DNA from 2 places in the Paenibacillus sp. 2TAB19 genome. Region 2 is predicted to be linked to the other one. Evidence: predicted binding sites of a transcription regulator. Region 2 holds the regulator's gene; the other holds the start of a gene.
What was found. Region 2 encodes LexA, which represses DNA repair genes until DNA is damaged. Its sites were predicted from a motif close to CGAACATATGTTCG; they were not measured.
Positions count from the first base shown of each region.

Region 1 (8,830 bases), on a different contig from region 2:
CGAGCTTCCTGTCTCGCTTCCGAAAGTGATGATCGGCTTTAAGGAGAAGGAGGTTGGTCTCGAAGGCGAAGCGCTGCTCCGTCAAGAGGTCGAAACGAAGCTTATGCTTGACGCGCTGATCGGCCCAAGCTCGAAGCTCTATCAGAGCCTGTATGAGCAAGACTTGATCTCCGATTCTTTCGGACATGAATTCAATTCAAGCAGCGGTTATTCATTCTCGGTTGTCGGCGGCGATACGCCGAAGCCGGATGAACTGATTGCTCAGATCAAGCAAGCAGTGGAAGCGCTACTGGAGTCCGGTATCGAGCCTGCGGCGTTCGAGCGATCCAAACGCAAAAAAATCGGCGGATATCTCCGGATGCTTAATTCCCCAGAAGCGATTGCCGGCGAGTTTACGAGATACCGCTTCCGCGACAGCGATATGTTCGATGTGCTGGCATTCTACGAAAGCTGCACACTAGATCAAATTAATGAACGTCTTCGCGGGCATTTCGACTTTAATCAAATGTCCGTGTCGATCGTACAATCGCCTGCGGAGTGAAGACTTTGCAGCAAATGACGGTTTTGATTACCGGGGGAAGCCGCGGCATCGGGGCGGCCATCGCCAAACGATTCGCCGCGGAGGGCGTCAACATTGTCATTCATTATTTGCATTCGCATGAAGCAGCTAACGAAACGGCTCGCACATGCATGGCGTTAGGCGCAAATGTATTGACCATCTCCGCCGACCTGCGCTCCAAAGAACAGCTTGAGCGGATGCGCGACAAGCTGAAAAGCCATCATATGCTGCCTGATATTTTGGTTAATAACGGAGGCATATCGCATTACGGCATGTTAATGGATGTGACCGAGCAAGACTGGGACGACGTCATGGCTGTTAATTTGAAAGGCATGTTTCTATGCTCGCAGCTATTCATGCCTCATATGATTGCGGAGCGTTTCGGCCGTATTATTAACGTGTCGTCCATTTGGGGCATCTCAGGCGCCTCCTGCGAGGTTCTATACTCGACGACCAAGGGCGGCATGAATGCATTCACGAAGGCGCTGGCTAAGGAGCTGGCGCCCTCTGGGGTGACGGTGAACGCGGTTGCGCCGGGAGCTGTTGATACGGTCATGATGGACAGCTTCAACGAGGAAGAGAAGGCTGCGCTGCAGCAGGAAATTCCGGTCGGACGATTCGGGTCGCCTGAAGAGATTGCCTCGCTCGTCTACTTCTTATCGTTGCCGGAATCATCGTATATAACAGGTCAAATTATTAGCCCGAACGGTGGATGGCATACTTAGGACAAGCATCCAATGTTGTGAAATCTCCGTTTGTTGAATAATCAAGACCTCAATATCGCATCATAAGGACTGTTGCTTATTCTTTTCCACACCCACAGGAGGCGAAGAGTCATGTCAACCGTCCTAACTAACTTTGCTACATGGAAGCATTTCTTGGCTGATCGCGTATCGCATGCTAAGAAGATGGGGATGACCGAGGAGACGATTGCGAGCTTAGCATTCGAGATCGGTTCATTTCTGGATGAGAAGGTCGATCCCAAGAACGAGGAAGAACGTCTTCTGAAGCAGCTTTGGGATGCAGGCGATGAGGGAGAGCGCAAGGCTCTCGCCAGCCTGATGGTGAAGCTCGTCCAGAAGTCTTAGGCCGCAAACTGCGTCCTAAGCGACCGTAATCGTCGCAATCAAAGTGAAACAGCAGAGGAGCCTCCGAAATGGAGGCTTTTCTGCAATGTTTCATGTGAGGTTGCAGGATTGTGATGAAAATTGTAGAATAATGCTTTATGACGTATAATTTTCCGCACAACCATTACGATTATGTTCAAATTTAGGACGGTGACAGCAGGCAATGGAAAAAAAACAGTGGTATATGGAGTACAAAATACATAAAAACCGTCCGGGCTTGCTCGGAGACATCGCTTCCTTGCTCGGGATGCTCGAAGTAAACATTATGACGATTAACGGCGTCGAGGATCGTACGCGCGGCATGCTGCTGCAGACGGACGACGATGAGAAGATCGAGCTGCTAGGCAAAATGCTGCAGAAGGTTGACAACATTACGGTCAACAAGCTTAGAACGCCTACGATTGTCGATATATTGGCCGTTCGTCACGGTAGATATATCGAGCGAGATTCCGATGACCGCAAGACGTTCCGATTCACGAGAGACGAGCTTGGCATATTGGTTGACTTCCTTGGCGAAGTGTTCAAGCGCGACGGCAATCAAGTGATCGGGCTGCGCGGCATGCCGCGTGTCGGCAAGACCGAATCGATCATTGCGGGTAGCGTATGCTCCAATAAACGTTGGACCTTCGTATCCTCGACGCTGCTTAGGCAGACGGTTCGCAGCCAGTTGTCTGAGGACGAGATGGGGCCAAACAATATTTATATTATCGATGGTATCGTAAGCACGATTCGTTCCAACGAGAAGCATCATGCGCTGCTTCAAGAGATTATGGCCATGCCTTCGACGAAGGTCATTGAGCATCCGGACATTTTCATTAAGGAGTCCCATTACGATTACAGCCACTTCGATATTATTGTTGAATTGCGCAATTCTCCTGATGAAGAGATTTCTTATGAGAAATTTACCGCAAATTATACAGACGACTTCTAAAGCAGGGTAGGAAGGAGGTATTTCAATGTCTGATTTGGGCGCGTTGCTTCGCAAAGCGAGGGAGCAGCGAGGGTTGTCGTTGGATGATATTCAAGAGACTACGAAGATTCGCAAACGTTATTTGGAAGCGATTGAAAGCGGAGATCATAGCATTCTGCCAGGCAGCTTCTACGTAAGGGCATTCGTGAAAAACTACTCCGAAGCGGTCGGACTTGATCCCGACGAAGTGCTGCGGCTCTATCAGCATGAGGTGCCTGCAGCCCAGAAGGAACAATCCGCAGAACCGATTCCTGTACGGGCGCCTCGCAGAGTGAAGTCGCAATCGTCGGAGCGTATGGGGAAAATCGGCTTTAACGTAATGATGTGGTGTTTTCTAATCCTTATTTTTGTTGTGGTGTGGATGTTTGTCATTAATCGTGACCCTAATCCGGCAGACAAGCTCGATCAGAAGACGCCGATTACCGATGCTTCGCAGCCTCCAACGGACAATAATGAAGGAAACGGCACAAGCACGGACAATCCGGTGCCATCTGCAACACCGGAACCGACTCAGGTTCCGACGACGGTTACTTTCGCCAGTAAAGTCGGCAAAGCGGATAAATACGATATCGGTCCTGAGGGAACGCATAAGTTGGAGATTAAGGTTAGCGGCGGCAAGAGCTGGCTCGAGATTCGCGTAGGCGGCGCAGGCGGCGAGAAGCTGTATTCGGCCAATGCGGATGACGGGACGGTTGAGACGCACGATCTAACGCAGACTTTGTATGTGAATGTCGGCCGGGCTGACCTCACGGAAATTACGGTTGACGGCGTCCCTGTTCCTGACGGCGACCGTGCCGGATCGAAGAAGCTGCTAATTAATCCGATCGTATCAGCGGGACAGCCGACCGATACGAGCGATACAGGAGAAACTGGCGGAGCGGGCAACGAGCCGGACTCCGTAACATCTGAATAGAAGTACGAGAGGAGAGATTGTGGTTGAGTTCAGAAAGTTCATTTGACATTGTATCAAAGGTTGATATGGCGGAGCTTGTTAATGCGATATCGCAAGCCGAGAAAGAGATCGAGACGAGGTTCGACTTCAAGGGCAGCAAGAGCAGTATCGCGCTTGAGAAAGAAGAGCTTGTTATCGGATCCGATGATGATTATAAGCTGAAGGCAGTTATTGACATCTTGTTGTCCAAGATGGTTAAGCGCGGCGTCCCGATCAAAAATATGGATTACGGCAAAATCGAAGGCGCCTCGGCCGGTACGGTCCGCCAAAAGATTAAGCTAAGACAAGGCATCGAGCAGGATGTCGCCAAAAAAATTAATATTTTGATTCGCGATTCGAAGCTTAAAGTAAAAAGCCAAATTCAAGGCGATCAAATTCGGGTGACGGGCAAGAGCCGCGACGATCTTCAAGCGGTTATGGCGCTTTTGCGCGGAGCGGAATTGCCGATTGAGCTGCAATTCATGAATTATCGATAACTTTGCATCTAGAGCTGCACAATGTTACATAGCCGCCATGAGCCTCGCTTTGTCGATCGTTCGCAAAGCGGGGTTTTGCAGTTTTTTTTCATACTATAAGATACAAGAAACTGCATTGGCTGTTTTTGACACATAGAAAACCATGTATTATACTTGAACTCGAAGTATTTGTAAGCTGCATGAAATTGGTTCGATCCATAAGGTACGTGTTACGCACACCTATGAGTTTGACATGTCCGGGGAGGTAATTGCATGAATCTGGCGAACCGCATAACGCTTGCCAGAATTTTTTTGGTACCAGTTATTATGTTGTTTTTGCTTATGAAAGTTGATCTAGGGTCGCTAACAATAGCCGACTTCACCATTACATACAATCAAATCGTTGCGGCGCTTATTTTCATAGTGGCGGCGAGCACGGATGGTCTTGATGGTTATATTGCCCGTAAGAACAAGATTGTCACCAATCTAGGCAAGCTGCTCGATCCGCTCGCAGACAAGCTGCTTGTGGCAGCCGTACTTATCTCGCTCGTTGAAATGGACAAGTTGAGCGCATTGATTGCGATCATTATCATTAGCCGTGAATTTGCCGTGACGGGTTTGCGACAAGTCGCTTTGCTCGAAGGTTCGGTAATGGCCGCCAGCAAATGGGGCAAATGGAAGACAGCCATTCAGATTACGATGATTATTGCGCTGCTTATTAACAATTTCCCATTCGCCTTCATCGATTTTCCTTTCGATGTCATTGCGAGCTGGATAGCAGCAGCGATAACGGTATACTCTGGCGTTGATTACTTCGTGAAGAATAAGAAATTAATTCCCGTAGAATAGCCGATAAGCATCTTTCCGATTAAAGGAAGGGTGCTTTTGCATATAGTAGGATATTAGAACGCTCACGCATGTAGCAAAGGAGAGGCTGCGGATGAAGGCAGAAATTATTGCGGTCGGCACAGAACTGCTGCTTGGCCAAATTGTAAATACGAATGCGCAGTATTTATCGCAAAAGCTTGCTTCGCTTGGCATCGACGTATATTATCAAACGGTTGTTGGCGACAATGCCGCAAGATTAAGGAAAGCAATCGAAATTGGTCGCGCGCGCGCTGATCTGCTTGTCTTCACGGGCGGACTTGGTCCGACACTAGACGATCTGACGAAGGATGTGCTGGCCGACTACTTGGGAAGAGGACTATATCTCCACTCCTCATCCATGGAGCGCATTGAGCACCTGTTCGGTTCACGGGGACTGCATATGGTCGAGAGCAATCGCCGCCAAGCGAATATGATCGAGGGCAGCGATGCGATTGACAATAGCGCCGGCCTTGCGGTCGGAAATGGCCTGGACGTAGACGGTACGCTTTATTTGCTGCTGCCTGGCCCTCCTAAAGAGATGAAACCGATGATCGACGGTCCTGGCGAGGCGTGGCTTCGAACGAAGCTGATTGATGAGCAGCCGCTATATTCGCGCCAGCTTAAGTTCGCCGGCATTGGCGAGTCGAACCTCGAAGCGAAGCTTATCGACCTCATTGAAGCGCAAAGCGATCCGACTATCGCCCCTTATGCGAAGGAAGGCGAAGTTGCGGTACGCGTGTCCACGAAGGCGGCAACGCTTGCTGAAGCTGAGCGGAAGATCGACGATATCGTCGATCAGATTAAAGCTAGAATCGGAGAGCATTTGTATGCGCAGGATGACATCCCGCTGGAGGAAGCTATCGTACAGCTCCTGAGAGGCTCGCGGCGCAAGCTGGCAAGCGCGGAGAGCTGTAGCGGGGGATTGTTCGCGGAGCTCGTTACGAACGTTCCTGGCAGCAGTGGCGAGTTCGTGGGAGGTGTCGTAACCTATACGAACGAGATGAAGCATCGGCTGCTCGGCATTCCGATGTCACAGCTCGAAGGAGACGGCGCTCCTGGGGCGATCAGCGAGTCGACAGCCGCTCTCATGGCTGAGCGTGTCAGACAGTTAGCCGATGCCGACTTCGGCGTCTCGCTGACCGGCATTGCCGGACCTTCCGAGTCGGAGGGCAAGCCGGTTGGCCTTGTTTACTTCGCGATCGCGGAACGGGGCAAGGATACGCTCGTGCACACGACGAACCTAAGCGGAGATCGGGCGATGATACGCTTAAGAGCGGTGAAAGCTGCGATGTACCGGCTCTGGCAGGCTCTTCGGGAGCAGTGATTGGGTGCGGGTTGTAACGAAGAAGCCAAGCAGCCGATCTTTTTACTGGCAAACACTGATGCTGAAAAAAAGCTTGTCTTTTGTCGAAGGCAGATCTATAATCGGAAGTAGTTATCGGAAGAACCGTGGCGAAGAATACTTTGCTGCGGTTTTTTTATTGTCCTCTGGCATGCGCATCTAGAAAAAAAGCGAATGTATGTTCGAAAAAAATGCTTGGCAAGCAGTCACAAGTAAGGTATCATACAATTATAAACGATGAAGGATGTGAGTTTCTTGTCGGACCGTCGCGCTGCGTTAGAGATGGCTTTACGCCAAATCGAGAAACAATTTGGTAAAGGTTCTATCATGAAATTAGGTGAATCTACACACATGCAAGTAGAGACCGTTCCTAGCGGTTCGCTTGCTCTAGATATTGCGCTTGGAATCGGGGGCTTACCTCGTGGTCGTGTTATTGAAGTATATGGACCTGAATCGTCCGGTAAGACGACAGTTGCTCTTCATGCTATTGCAGAAGTACAACGTATTGGCGGACAAGCTGCTTTTATCGATGCGGAGCATGCACTCGATCCGCTCTATGCTAGCAAGCTCGGTGTTAACATTGATGAGCTGTTGCTCTCCCAGCCGGATACAGGCGAGCAAGCACTCGAGATCGCTGAAGCGCTTGTACGAAGCGGCGCAGTTGACGTTATCGTCATTGACTCCGTTGCCGCACTTGTTCCAAAGGCTGAGATCGAAGGCGACATGGGCGATTCGCACGTTGGTCTTCAGGCACGTTTGATGTCGCAAGCGCTACGTAAGCTGTCCGGCGCGATTTCGAAGTCGAAGACGATCGCGATCTTCATTAACCAACTTCGTGAGAAGGTTGGCGTTATGTTCGGCAATCCGGAGACAACACCGGGCGGACGCGCATTGAAGTTCTACTCCAGCGTACGTCTTGATGTACGCCGCGTTGAGACGCTTAAGCAAGGTAATGATATGGTCGGTAACCGTACGCGTATCAAGGTCGTGAAGAACAAAGTTGCACCTCCGTTCAAGCAAGCAGAGATTGATATTATGTACGGAGAGGGCATCTCGAAGGAAGGCTCATTGATCGATATCGGCGTTGAGATGGATATCGTTCAGAAGAGCGGTGCTTGGTTCTCTTATGAAGGCGAGCGTCTTGGACAAGGCCGCGAGAACGCGAAGCAATACTTGAAGGACCATAAGGACATTTCTGCTGTCATCGAGAAGAAGATTCGTGATGAGAGCAATCTATCGGCTACGGCGCAGCAAGCAAACTTTAACCAAGAGCCGCAAGAAGAAGACGAATTCGAAGATCTGGAATAGAGCTGCAACAGGCAGGATGAACTTATAGCTAATGTCGCTTCGCCGTCCCGTAAGGGGCGGCGAAGCTTCGTTTAAAAGCGACTTAACCGCCTAGCGGCAGTAACGTCAGCTTGTCGGGAGGTAGTCAGCACAGTGGGTGAGCAGCATTCGGAAGAAGATGGATGGATGATTATATCCGTTAAGCAAGACAAGAAGGAACGACGGAGATACCAGCTGTTCGCAGGATCAGAGGAGCCGTTATTAAGCGTCCATGAGGACATCCTTATAAAGTTCAGTCTTATGAAGGGCCGATTGCTTTCGGAGTCGGAGCTGGAAGAAATAAGAACGGAGGACGAGCGATATCGCGCTTATGCATTGGCGGTTTATTACTTGGGCTCAAAGCCGAGGACGAGAAAGCAGATCGAGCAGTATTTATTAAGGAAGCAATTCGAGGAAATGAATATTCGTTATGCGCTCGACCGTTTAGAAAGCGAGCATATTGTGGATGATGAACAATATGCGCTTCAATTCGCTGCTCAGCGGTTGAAGAGCGGTCTAAAAGGCAGACATTGGATTAAGCAGGAGCTGCAGCAGCATGGCATCTCGCAAGAGCTGGCCGGAGAAGCGCTGCGTACGCTGAATGGAGAAGCGGAGTTAGCATCCGCAACTGCAGCTGCTGGCAAAAAATGGCGTTCTCTCAAAGGCACGCCGAAGGAGAGAAAACAGAAGCTGATTGTCTTTTTGCTGAGACGCGGATTCCCGAGCGACATCGCTAGAGAAGCCGTGAAGTCAGTTGATAGCGATGAAGATGAGGATGCTTTCGACATGGATGAGGAGTACTAAAGGAAGCTGTAAGCCGTTTTCGCTTGACAATTGATTTTACGAAACGATAAAATGAGGATGTATTCCTTCTATTTGAATCAATTTTCCTTCCAAAAGTTGATTCGAAACGATTATTTTCGTCAAAATGGTAGATGAGAAACGGTTTGGAAACCGATTGAAAACCTAATATCATCCCAAGCGCAAGCTTGGTGTGCAACAAGGAGGTGAACAAGATGCATAATGCATATTGGATCTTGATCTGTCTCTTTGTTGGCGCAATATTCTTTGTGATTGGTTATTTTATTCGAAAGTCGATTGCAGAGGCTAAAATTTCGAGTGCCGAGCAAGCCGCAGTCCAAATCGTGGAAAACGCGAAGAAGGAAGCGGAGGCACAGAAAAAGGAAACCGTACTTGAGGCAAAAGACGAAGTCCACAAGCTCCGTTCGGAA
Region 1 is NZ_JBFRGE010000032.1:57,890-66,719, reverse strand. It holds gene yfmH (EF-P 5-aminopentanol modification-associated protein YfmH) at 1-541, shown strand, start outside; gene ymfI (elongation factor P 5-aminopentanone reductase) at 556-1,284, shown strand; gene AB4Z33_RS16225 (DUF3243 domain-containing protein) at 1,396-1,647, shown strand; gene AB4Z33_RS16220 (DUF3388 domain-containing protein) at 1,850-2,617, shown strand; gene AB4Z33_RS16215 (RodZ domain-containing protein) at 2,643-3,569, shown strand; gene AB4Z33_RS16210 (YajQ family cyclic di-GMP-binding protein) at 3,593-4,084, shown strand; gene pgsA (CDP-diacylglycerol--glycerol-3-phosphate 3-phosphatidyltransferase) at 4,337-4,912, shown strand; gene AB4Z33_RS16200 (competence/damage-inducible protein A) at 5,004-6,254, shown strand; gene recA (recombinase RecA) at 6,528-7,580, shown strand; gene AB4Z33_RS16190 (RecX family transcriptional regulator) at 7,713-8,402, shown strand; gene rny (ribonuclease Y) at 8,615-8,830, shown strand, end outside.
Region 1: recA (recombinase RecA) is a predicted target of LexA. The motif match lies at 6,444-6,457, and genes of this name have one in related genera.

Region 2 (10,499 bases):
ATGGTCGTCGTCACATATAGTCTCGGCTTCTATTATTCCCGAAGTTCGCTTAAGCAGTGAGTTCCCAACTATGCGCAACATACAAAAGACATACAGGCGAGCTGCCTATATGTCTTTTCTCACGGGATGCCATCACCTGCGGTCTGCGGCTATACCCGTCTCTTAATCTCTATGCACTTAAGATCAGTAGCTGCAACAATTTCCCCATCAAACAACCGCTTAGCTTCTTCTTCCAGCTTCGACAAATCTTCATTGTGATAGCGGCCGCTGAAATGAGTCATGACCAGCATGCTAGCTCCTGCCTCGGTAGCCGTACTTGCAGCCTCAATCGTCGTGCTATGGCCGAATAAATGAGCCTTTTCCTCGAGCCCTTCGGAGAAAGTAGCCTCGTGAACGAGAAGATCAGCGCCCATTGCCAGCTCGAGAGCATTCGGAGATGGCGTCGTGTCACCAAGTATAGTTACAATTCTACCGGGTAAAGCAGGCGCCGTAACTTCCTTCGCGTAAATAGTCGTTCCATCTTGCAGCGTAATATCATGCCCTTGCTTAAGCAATCCATATTGCGGACCGGCTGCAACGCCTAGCCGCACAAGCTTATCAACGAGCAGCTTCCCAGGCTGATCGTGCTCGACAACGCGATAGCCAAAGCATGGAACACGATGAATCAACGTAGATGCCACAACAGTGAATCGTTCATCTTCATAGACAAGCTGGCCGTCCTCTTCATCCAGCTCTATAAATTGCAGATCGTAGTCGAGTGTCGTTCCGCTAATCTCGAACACCGTCTCGATGTAACGTCTTAACCCGCGAGGCCCAATCAAACGAAGCGGAGTGATTCCTCCATCAAACGAGCGTGTGCTTATCAAGCCTGGCAATCCATAAATATGATCGCCATGAAGATGAGTTACGAAGATGGTAGTCAGCTTGCTTAATTTAAGCGGCGTCTTCATTAATTGATGCTGTGTAGCCTCGCCTGCATCGAACAGCCACCAATCACAGCACGGCTCAGGCAACTGCAGCGCTATCGAGCTAACATTACGATGCTTGTTAGGACGGCCTGCGCCAGTCCCAAGAAACCATATGTGCACTGCCAATTCACCTCGCTGCATAGCTTATGTATATTCGTTAATGCCTATGAATGAAGCCCGACAGATCGGTTATCGAACCGTTGCAGGGCTTCATTGCTGCTTATAAAGTTATCGTTTATACTTTCTCGACATTGAAGTATTGCGCCTCTGGATGCGCGAATACCATTGCAGATACCGATGCTTCAGGCTCCATCATGAAACCTTCCGTTAGCTGTACACCGATGTCCTCAGGCTTCATAAGATCAAATAATGGCTCTTGATCCTCCAAATTCGGACAAGCCGGATAACCGAACGATACCCGGATACCTTGATAGCGTGCGCCGTGGCGCTGCTTCATCGTCATCTCTGCAGGATCCGGATAGCCGCAAATGTCACGCATCATATGATGGACGCGTTCAGCCATTCCTTCCGCTACTTCAAGCGCTACGGATTGCAACGCATGGGAACGCAAGTAGTCGCCGTTATCCTTCCACTCATTCGCAAGATCTCGTATGCCTTCGCCAGCCGTAACGACGAGGAAGCCTACATAATCCATTACGCCGCTCTCAACCGACTTCAAGTAATCAGACAAGCAAAGGAACGGTTCAACCTGCTGACGCGGGAATGTGAAACGCTTAATCTCTTGCGTCTGATCCTCGGGATTATAAATAATAATATCGTTGCCCGACGATTGCGCTGGGAAGAAGCGGTACATGCCATGCGTGCGAATGATTCCTTCAGCGCTGCCTCGGCGTAAAATCTCGTCAACAGTAGCCTTCAGCTGTACAGCCTTCTCATTTCCTTCGGCAAGCAGATTGTCGACATTGCCTTTCAATCCAAGGTGATGGCCGAGCAGCATCTGCATGTTCACGTACGGAATAACATGCGGAATTGGCACATCACGCAATACATGACGTTCAAGATCAGGCGGAGCAAATACAGGAGCATCCGGCGATATTTTGGAACGAACCGCACGCGTAAGCTCAGGCATCTTTTTCTTCTCTTCTTCTACTTCGCCGCCCGAAGCTTTATATGCAGCCATCTCCTCTTCCATACGCGTACGATGCGTAGGGTCCATGAGCTTGTTCGCAATATCGAGCCCGTCCATTGCATCCTTCGCATAGAGAACAAGTCCGTCATACTCAGGACCGATTCTTGTTTTCGTAAATTTACGCGTGAGCGCGGCGCCGCCGACCAGAATCGGAGCATCGATGCCCGCATTGCGCAAATCTTGCGCTGTAATGACCATTTGCTGAGCCGACTTTACGAGCAGACCGGATAAGCCGATAGCATCGACCTTCTCATTGCGGTAAGCTTCGATAAGCTGTTCCGGCGGTACTTTAATGCCGAGATTTATAATTTTGTAGCCGTTATTCGATAAAATAATTTCAACCAGGTTTTTACCGATATCATGAACATCGCCCTTAACCGTTGCAAGAATGATCTTGCCTTTCACGGACGATTCGTTTTTCTCCATGAATTGCTCTAGGAAACTGACGGACGCCTTCATGACTTCAGCGCTTTGGAGCACCTCGGCCACAATGAGCTCATTGTTGTTGAAGAGACGGCCAACTTCCTCCATCCCTCTCATGAGAGGTCCATTGATAACGTCCATTGCCGAATATTTCTGCAGTGCTAATTCTAGGTCAGGAATTAAACCTTCCTTCGTCCCTTCAATTACGTATGAGCCAAGACGCTCTTCGAGGGAAAGATTCGATATTTTCTCCTTCTTCTCGACCTTCTTGTCACGGAAAGCAGCTACGAACGAAGCTAACGTCTCATCATTCGTATTATAGATCAGCTCTTCGGCTAAGCGGCGCTCTTCATCAGGAATAGAAGCGTAACGCTCCAGCTTCTCCGTATTCACGATGGCATAGTCAAGACCTGCCTTCGTCGCATGATACAAGTAAACCGAATTAAGTACTTCACGACCTGCATCCGGCAAGCCGAATGAGATGTTGCTTAGTCCCAGGATCGTTTTCGTACGAGGATACTTTTCTTTGATCAGCCGAATGCCTTCGAGCGTCTCAACAGCAGAGCCGATATATTGCGGGTCACCAGAGCCAACCGGGAACATGTTCGGGTCAAAAATAATATCAGCAGGGTTCATGCCGTATTTATTAACGAGCAAATCATACGAACGATCCGCCACTTCGAGCTTCGCTTCACGCGAAACAGCTTGTCCTCTTTCATCGATAAGAATCATGACGACAGCAGCGCCGTATCGGTGAATTAGCGGCAATATTTTCTCGAATTTGGACTCGCCGTCCTCTAAGTTAATCGAGTTGATAATGGCTTTGCCTTGCGAATATTTCAAGCCGAGCTCAATAATATGGTCATAGGTGGAATCGAGCATTAGCGGCGCTTTAATTTTCTTGACGACCTGCGGCAAAAACTGATGTACGGCATAAGCCTCATCAATATCCGTGTCCTGCAAGTTGATATCAATAACATGCGCTCCGCCCTTTACTTGCGCTCTTGCAATTTCGGAAGCTTCATCGAACTTCTCTTCTTTAAGAAGCCGTTTGAACTTGCGGGAACCGGAAATATTCGTACGCTCGCCGATCATAATCGGACGGTTATCCGCTTCGATAAACACGGTGTCGATACCCGATACCGCATCCGGGTGCTCGCCCATCTTCGTGCGCGGCGTATAGTTTGCCATTGTCTCCGTCAAAGCTCGAATATGCGCAGGCGTCGTGCCGCAGCAGCCGCCAGCAATATTAAGCCAGCCTTGTTCTGCAAATGCCGACATCTTCTTGGCAAGCGATTCCGGCGATTCATGATAATGGCCGTTCTCATCCGGTAATCCAGCGTTCGGATAACAGCTAATTGAAGCATTCGCGATTTCACTCAGCGTTCGGAGATGGTCACGCATAAATTCAGGTCCTGTCGCACAGTTTAAGCCAATCGAGATTGGCTTCAAGTGCTCCAAGGAAATATAGAACGACTCAATCGTTTGACCCGCGAGTGTGGTTCCCATTGGTTCGATCGTACCCGAGATCATAATTGGCAGCTCAACGCCAAGCGTATCAAACGCGTTACGTATGCCGATGCTTCCAGCCTTAACGTTAAGCGTATCCTGTGATGTCTCTAGAAGCAGAGCATCAACCTGTCCTTCGATAAGAGCTACCGCTTGCTCGTAATAGCTCTCTACCAGTTCATCGAACGTAACGCCGCCCGTAACGGAAAGCGTCTTCGTCGTTGGTCCGAGCGCTCCTGCAACATAACGCGGCTTGTCGGGCGTACTATACTTGTCTGCCGCATCGCGTGCCAGCTTAGCCGCAGCGAGGTTGATTTCTCTAGCTTTCTCCGGTATATCGTAATCGGCAAGCACGACGCTAGTCGCGCCGAACGTATTCGTCTCCAGAATGTCAGCTCCAGCCTCGAGGTATTGCTCGTGAATCAACTGAATCACGTCCGGACGAGTTAGAACGAGCATTTCGTTACAGCCATCTAGCTCTGGACCGCCAAAATCATTTTCATTCAGGTCTGCTTGTTGAATCATTGTACCCATAGCGCCATCCAAAATAAGTATGCGCTCTTGCAGCATTTGTTGTATGGTTGGTTTAGACAATTCGTACACCCTTCCCAAAATCATTAACAATTAGTTTATCAGAATCGCTTAGGACTGAAAAGCAAATCCATCGACATCCGTCATCATTTGTTTTATAATTATTATATCATTTAATTTCTATTGGAAAAGAGGGAATGATCATGGCTGAAATTAGAATTCGCAATACCGAACAACGTATCTCCGGCGAAGAAAACGTCCGTGCATTTCTAGAGCAACAGGAAGTTCTATATGAACATTGGAATACAAGCAAGCTTGCTCCCGAGCTGCAAGAAAAGTTCATTCTTTCTGATGAAGAGAAGCAGCAAGTGCTTGCTACTTATGCTGATGAAATTAAAGATCTCGCTGAACGCCGCGGGTACAAAACTTGGGACATCATTACATTGTCCGAAGCAACGCCTAATCTGGATGAGCTTCTGAAGAAATTCGAGAACGTCCATACACATACCGAAGATGAAGTTCGCGCGATTACAGCTGGTAAGGGCATATTCATCATCAAAGGCACTGACGATGTTGGTTACTTTGATGTTGAGCTTGAAGCAGGCGATGTCATTTCCGTACCGGAATACAAGCCGCATTTCTTCACGCTAATGGATAACCGTCAAATCGTGGCTGTTCGTTTGTTCATCGAAACAGAAGGCTGGATCGCTCATCCATTCGCTGATCCGGTATTCGAATCGGACAAAGCGTAACGGATCGAATTCAATAATGCAAGCCCCTCATGCTGCAGCTTTGCCGTAGCCGAGGGGCTTATTTTATTGCTTATTCTTTTATTGCTCGAGTATTTGCAGCAGCTCTTCCAGATGCTTAATTTCACAAGTAGGAATAATATCGTCATTACGTACCATATCGTGGCGATTAATCCATACGGATGTCATGCCAATCGTATTTGCTCCAAGAATATCGGTCGTAAGCTTGTCACCAACCATAATACCATGCTCCGGCTCGATGCCAAGACGCTCAAGGGCATGCTTGAAGATCGATGCGGCCGGCTTGCCTTCACCGAACTCGCCCGAAATAATAATATGATCAAAATAGGGAACGAGCTGAGGAACGCCTGCCAGCTTCTCGCGTTGCAAATCCGGCGAGCCGTTCGTTAGCAGCAGCAACTTATATTTCCCTTTTAGCGAGTCCAGCACGCGGAAAGTCTCATCATAAACGATCGGACGCGACCGACGTTCAGCCGGGAACTTCTCAGCTAGCTCAGCGCCAAGCTTCGGATCATCTATACCAAGCGCTAGCAGCCCCTTCGTCCATGCTTCTCTGCGATAGCCTGGCGCAAGACTTTCCAGCTTGCGGAATTCCTCTTGCTCTCCCTCACGGAAGTTCGCCCACAAGCCTTCGAAAGGATTGATGCCAATCATCTTCGTGAATGGGTACGTCTCATACGATTCGTACAGCGCCCGTGCTTCGCGGCGAACCGATTCTTCAAGTGCGTTAACGTCTACACCCGTTAGGTCAGCAGCTGCCTGGCAGGTTGCTTCGAATGCTTCTTTCACACTGCGGTCATCCCACAGCAAAGTGTCGTCTAAGTCAAATAATACAGCTTGCTTTGCCATAATAATCATTACTCTCCCATGCCTTTATTTTTGCTGAAATGAAATACCGTTCGCTTGCGCGAACAATTTAAGCTTCTCATTAATTTCATCCGTAGGGTAACGGTTAATCAAGCGCGAGAACACCCAATTACCGCCTTTTTGCGGCTCAATGACAACGTAACCAGGCTGCGTGCTGATGCCTTTAATGGAAGAAGCCGTCAGACGCTTGTCCCCCATCATTCTACGCGTCTGTACATAGTCCTTACCGATTTGGATATAAGGACGTCTTAAGAAGAATAGACCTGCTAAAACGACATAACATGCAATGGTTACATAAAACATCGTATCGATCTGATAGTCCTTCTGGCTCTGGATCAGAATAACGTACAATCCGATGAACAGGAGCAGTAGAATCGGCGCAATATAATTGCGGCCGACGATTTTTACCGCTTTCTCGCCGTTTAGTACGATAGAACCTTCACCATGTTTTTTGCGTTGTTTGTTAACTTGACTCATGTTTTTGCGCACCTTGCGCTCCCAAGAACGTGACAAGCTTATTCCTCCTACTTCGGCCTACATCCGCAAGCCTGTCTATTATGCGAACAATCTCAATTATCCTAGTGAACGCTGGAACTTCGTAATGAACCGGTTCGGATAATCATCAGGCAATGCGCTTATTTCGTTCAACTTGTCCCAAATATCGACAGGCATCTCCCAGTCCGCCGCGCCCATATTTTCCTCGAATTGCTCTAAGGAACGAGCGCCGAATATTGGAGAAGTAATACCTTCCTTCTGCAGCAGCCAGCGTAATGACACCTCGGCTGGCGCTTTGTCCAATAGCTTCGCTGCCTCAACCACGGCATCTAGAATAGCAAAGTTATGGTCCGATGCACGGTTCACCCATGCGCTTTCGCCAACCTTCGAGGTCAGACGACCCTCCGTCGGTATGTCGCGATTGTATCGTCCTGTCAGGAAACCGCCACCGAGAGGCGCCCAAGGGATGATCGCTACCTTCTCTTCTAGACATAACGATAACATTTCCCTATCCATCTGCCTGCTTACAAGACTGTACTGAGGCTGAATAGAGACGAAGCGTACGTATCGATTCACATCGCTAAGAGCAAGCGACTTCATCAATTGCCAAGCAAAAAAATTAGAACAGCCTATGTATCGTACTTTGCCCGACGTAACAAGATCGTCAAGCGCCCGAAGCGTCTCTTCAATTGGCGTAGCCTGATCCCACACATGGACCTGATAAAGATCAATGTAATCGGTCTGAAGACGCTTCAAGCTCGCCTCTATGCCGTCCATAATATGTTTGCGGGATAGTCCTACCCCATTAATGTCGCCAGAAGTCGCCATTCTTACTTTCGTTGCAAGTACCGTCTCCGAACGTTTGCCGCGTATTGCCTTACCCACAATCTCTTCCGATCGACCACTAACATATACATCAGCCGTGTCGATAAAATTTCCGCCTTTGTCATAGAAACGGCCGATCATTTCAATCGAATCCTGTTCGCTTGTCGTGTTACCGAACGTCATCGTTCCTAGACATAATTCAGAGACGGCAAGCCCGCTTCTGCCAAGCAACCGATACTTCATAGATGAATTCCCCCATTGCTTCAGAAATGGTTCTCGTACACAAGACTTTATGGAAGAAAGGCCAAGCGGAACTCGGCCATAACAGACGCTTAATGCTTAACGTTATCCTGGTCCTCGTCCTCAACATACTTAATCGTATCGAGCTGCTGTCTGAAGTTGCTCTTAAAGTTGTTCAAATACTGCCTTCGAAGCTCATCACGCTCGGACGTTTCCTCGTCGGTCAAGCCTACCGTTTTATTTTTCCGAGAAAGCTCGTTGATCCGAGCTATTAACTTATCCATATCCATATTGAACGTTAAACTCCCCTCATGCTGTAAATGTTCTATCCTTTACTTTGACATTTTCAAAGCGTAATTGTCAAGGCGGCACTTACATTATGTCCGCAAAAAGATAAGCTGAAATAACGAAAAAAAGCATCAAACCGTCTCCGGTTCAGATGCTCTCTGCGTACAAGTTCATTATATAGAAGGAATAACAAGCTTCTGCCCCGGATACAGGTCCGTCGACTCTAATCCGTTACGCTCCTTAATCAAATAGATGACGTAGCGAATATCTTCCTTCTCACTGGCAAAACGATTAGCGATCCCCCACAATGTATCGCCTGTAAATACGGTCACAAGTTCCTCGTTGACCGCAGCAACAGCGTTCTTGCTGCCAGATGCCTTCGTACCGATCAATAGAAAGCTCGTAAACAAAAGTACGAACAGCATTGCGCATACGATCAGCTTAAGTGCATGACGTCTCACTGCAACCGTATATCGTTTATATATAGGACTAACCTTCATTTCTGGTTGCGTATGTATTGTTCTGTAAAAACTTGGACTCATCATCATCTCTCAGCACCCCAAACGTTTGTTCTGTTCTGAGAATAACACGAACAAACGTTTGTAGTCAACACAAAAATACGAACCTTTGTGCTTAAGAACTTATGTTTGTGCGAACCCGGGTTCTGTGCTATACTTTTGTACAAACATACTAATGGAGTGATCGCAGTGTCGAAGATTTCCAGCCGACAACAATCTATTCTTGATTTCATTAAGAATGAGGTCCGGGAGAAAGGCTACCCGCCTTCCGTCAGGGAAATCGGCGAAGCCGTCGGATTATTATCCAGCTCGACTGTACACGGTCACCTCGACCGTTTAGAGAAGAAGGGCCTTATCCGCCGCGACCCTACCAAACCTCGCGCTATTGAAATTTTGGATACGGAAGGCGTGGACGGTATTATCCCGCTTGCCGTCGCTAAAGTGCCAATCGTCGGTAAAGTAACAGCAGGCGTGCCGATTACAGCTACTGAGAATATTGAGGACTACTTCCCTCTTCCATCACATTTTGTTGGCGACAGCAGCGTCTTCATCCTGAACGTTGAGGGAGAGAGCATGATCGAAGCCGGCATTCACGACGGAGACTACGTCATCGTTCGCCAGCAGCGTACTGCCAACAATGGCGATATCGTCGTAGCCATGAACGAGGATGATGAAGCTACCGTTAAGACGTTCTACAAGGAGAAGAACTACATACGTCTCCAACCGGAGAATTCCTCCATGCAGCCTATTCTACTCCAGAACGTGACGATCCTCGGTAAAGTCATTGGATTGTTCAGAGATATTCACTAATCATTGAGCTACGAACAAGAAGAGGAAGAACGATAGCCTAGCGCATCGTTCCTCCTCTTCTTTATATTGATTTACTGATATTAGAAAGTTGCATTTCAACCCACAGAAGTCCTCCCCCCGTCCATCTGACTGCATAAGTTCCTATCAAAGACTACTATTGTCTCATTATTAGTCTTTTGACTGTAAGAAAGCGGCAGTCGATTAATTGTGACTAACTAATAGTTATACGATTTATCGTATAACCAACCTTACAGAGAGGCCAAATCAAGGGTTTTGATCGAAAAATCGTACAAAATCATCGGCTGCGTGGATGAATTAACCACTTTTGTATGATAAATCGTATAAGTATTTTCAGTTTACGTCTTGTTTTACTAACGTTGTGTGAAAAATCATATAAATTGAAATCATATCTAAATTGGTAAACAGTTAATCGACAGTCTCAGAAATCCAATTAATAATTCTAAATTCATCTTTATAAAGATCCAAAATATTTACAGAAAAACCCGCTAAGATTTCTGCATTCGCAGAAGCCTTAGCGGGTTATAGTTGATCCTATTGATTAGTAAAGCGTCAAGTACTGATCGCGTTCCCATTGGTGAACTTGCGTGCGGTACATGTCCCACTCGATTTCTTTGAGCTCGTAGAAGTGAGCAAGCGCGTGCTCGCCTAGCGCGTCGCATACGACATCGCTGCGAAGCATTTCGTCAAGCGCTTCCTTCAGATCGCCTGGCAAGCTCGGTATACCCGCGTCCAGACGCTCTTCCTCTGTCATAATGTAGATGTTACGGTCTGTCGGAGGAGGAAGCTCCGTTCTGTTGTTAATACCGTCAAGGCCCGCTTTCAGCATTACCGCAAGTACGAGGTAAGGGTTAGCCGCAGGATCTGGGTTACGTACTTCAACGCGTGTGCTGAGACCGCGCGAAGCCGGAATACGGATCATTGGCGAACGGTTGCTCGCCGACCATGCTACGTATACTGGAGCTTCATAGCCCGGTACGAGACGTTTGTAAGAGTTAACTGTTGGGTTCGTAATCGCAGCCATTGCTCGCGCATGCTGCAGGACGCCTGCCATATAATAACGAGCAGTTGCGCTTAGACCAAGCTT
Region 2 is NZ_JBFRGE010000016.1:90,449-100,947, forward strand. It holds gene AB4Z33_RS09900 (SdpI family protein) at 1-60, shown strand, start outside; gene rnz (ribonuclease Z) at 150-1,088, opposite strand; gene metH (methionine synthase) at 1,204-4,668, opposite strand; gene AB4Z33_RS09915 (1,2-dihydroxy-3-keto-5-methylthiopentene dioxygenase) at 4,785-5,333, shown strand; gene AB4Z33_RS09920 (HAD family hydrolase) at 5,412-6,200, opposite strand; gene AB4Z33_RS09925 (hypothetical protein) at 6,225-6,731, opposite strand; gene AB4Z33_RS09930 (aldo/keto reductase) at 6,792-7,781, opposite strand; gene AB4Z33_RS09935 (DUF896 domain-containing protein) at 7,871-8,062, opposite strand; gene AB4Z33_RS09940 (LysM peptidoglycan-binding domain-containing protein) at 8,240-8,527, opposite strand; gene lexA (transcriptional repressor LexA) at 8,774-9,394, shown strand; partial or broken gene glnA (type I glutamate--ammonia ligase) at 9,954-10,499, opposite strand, start outside.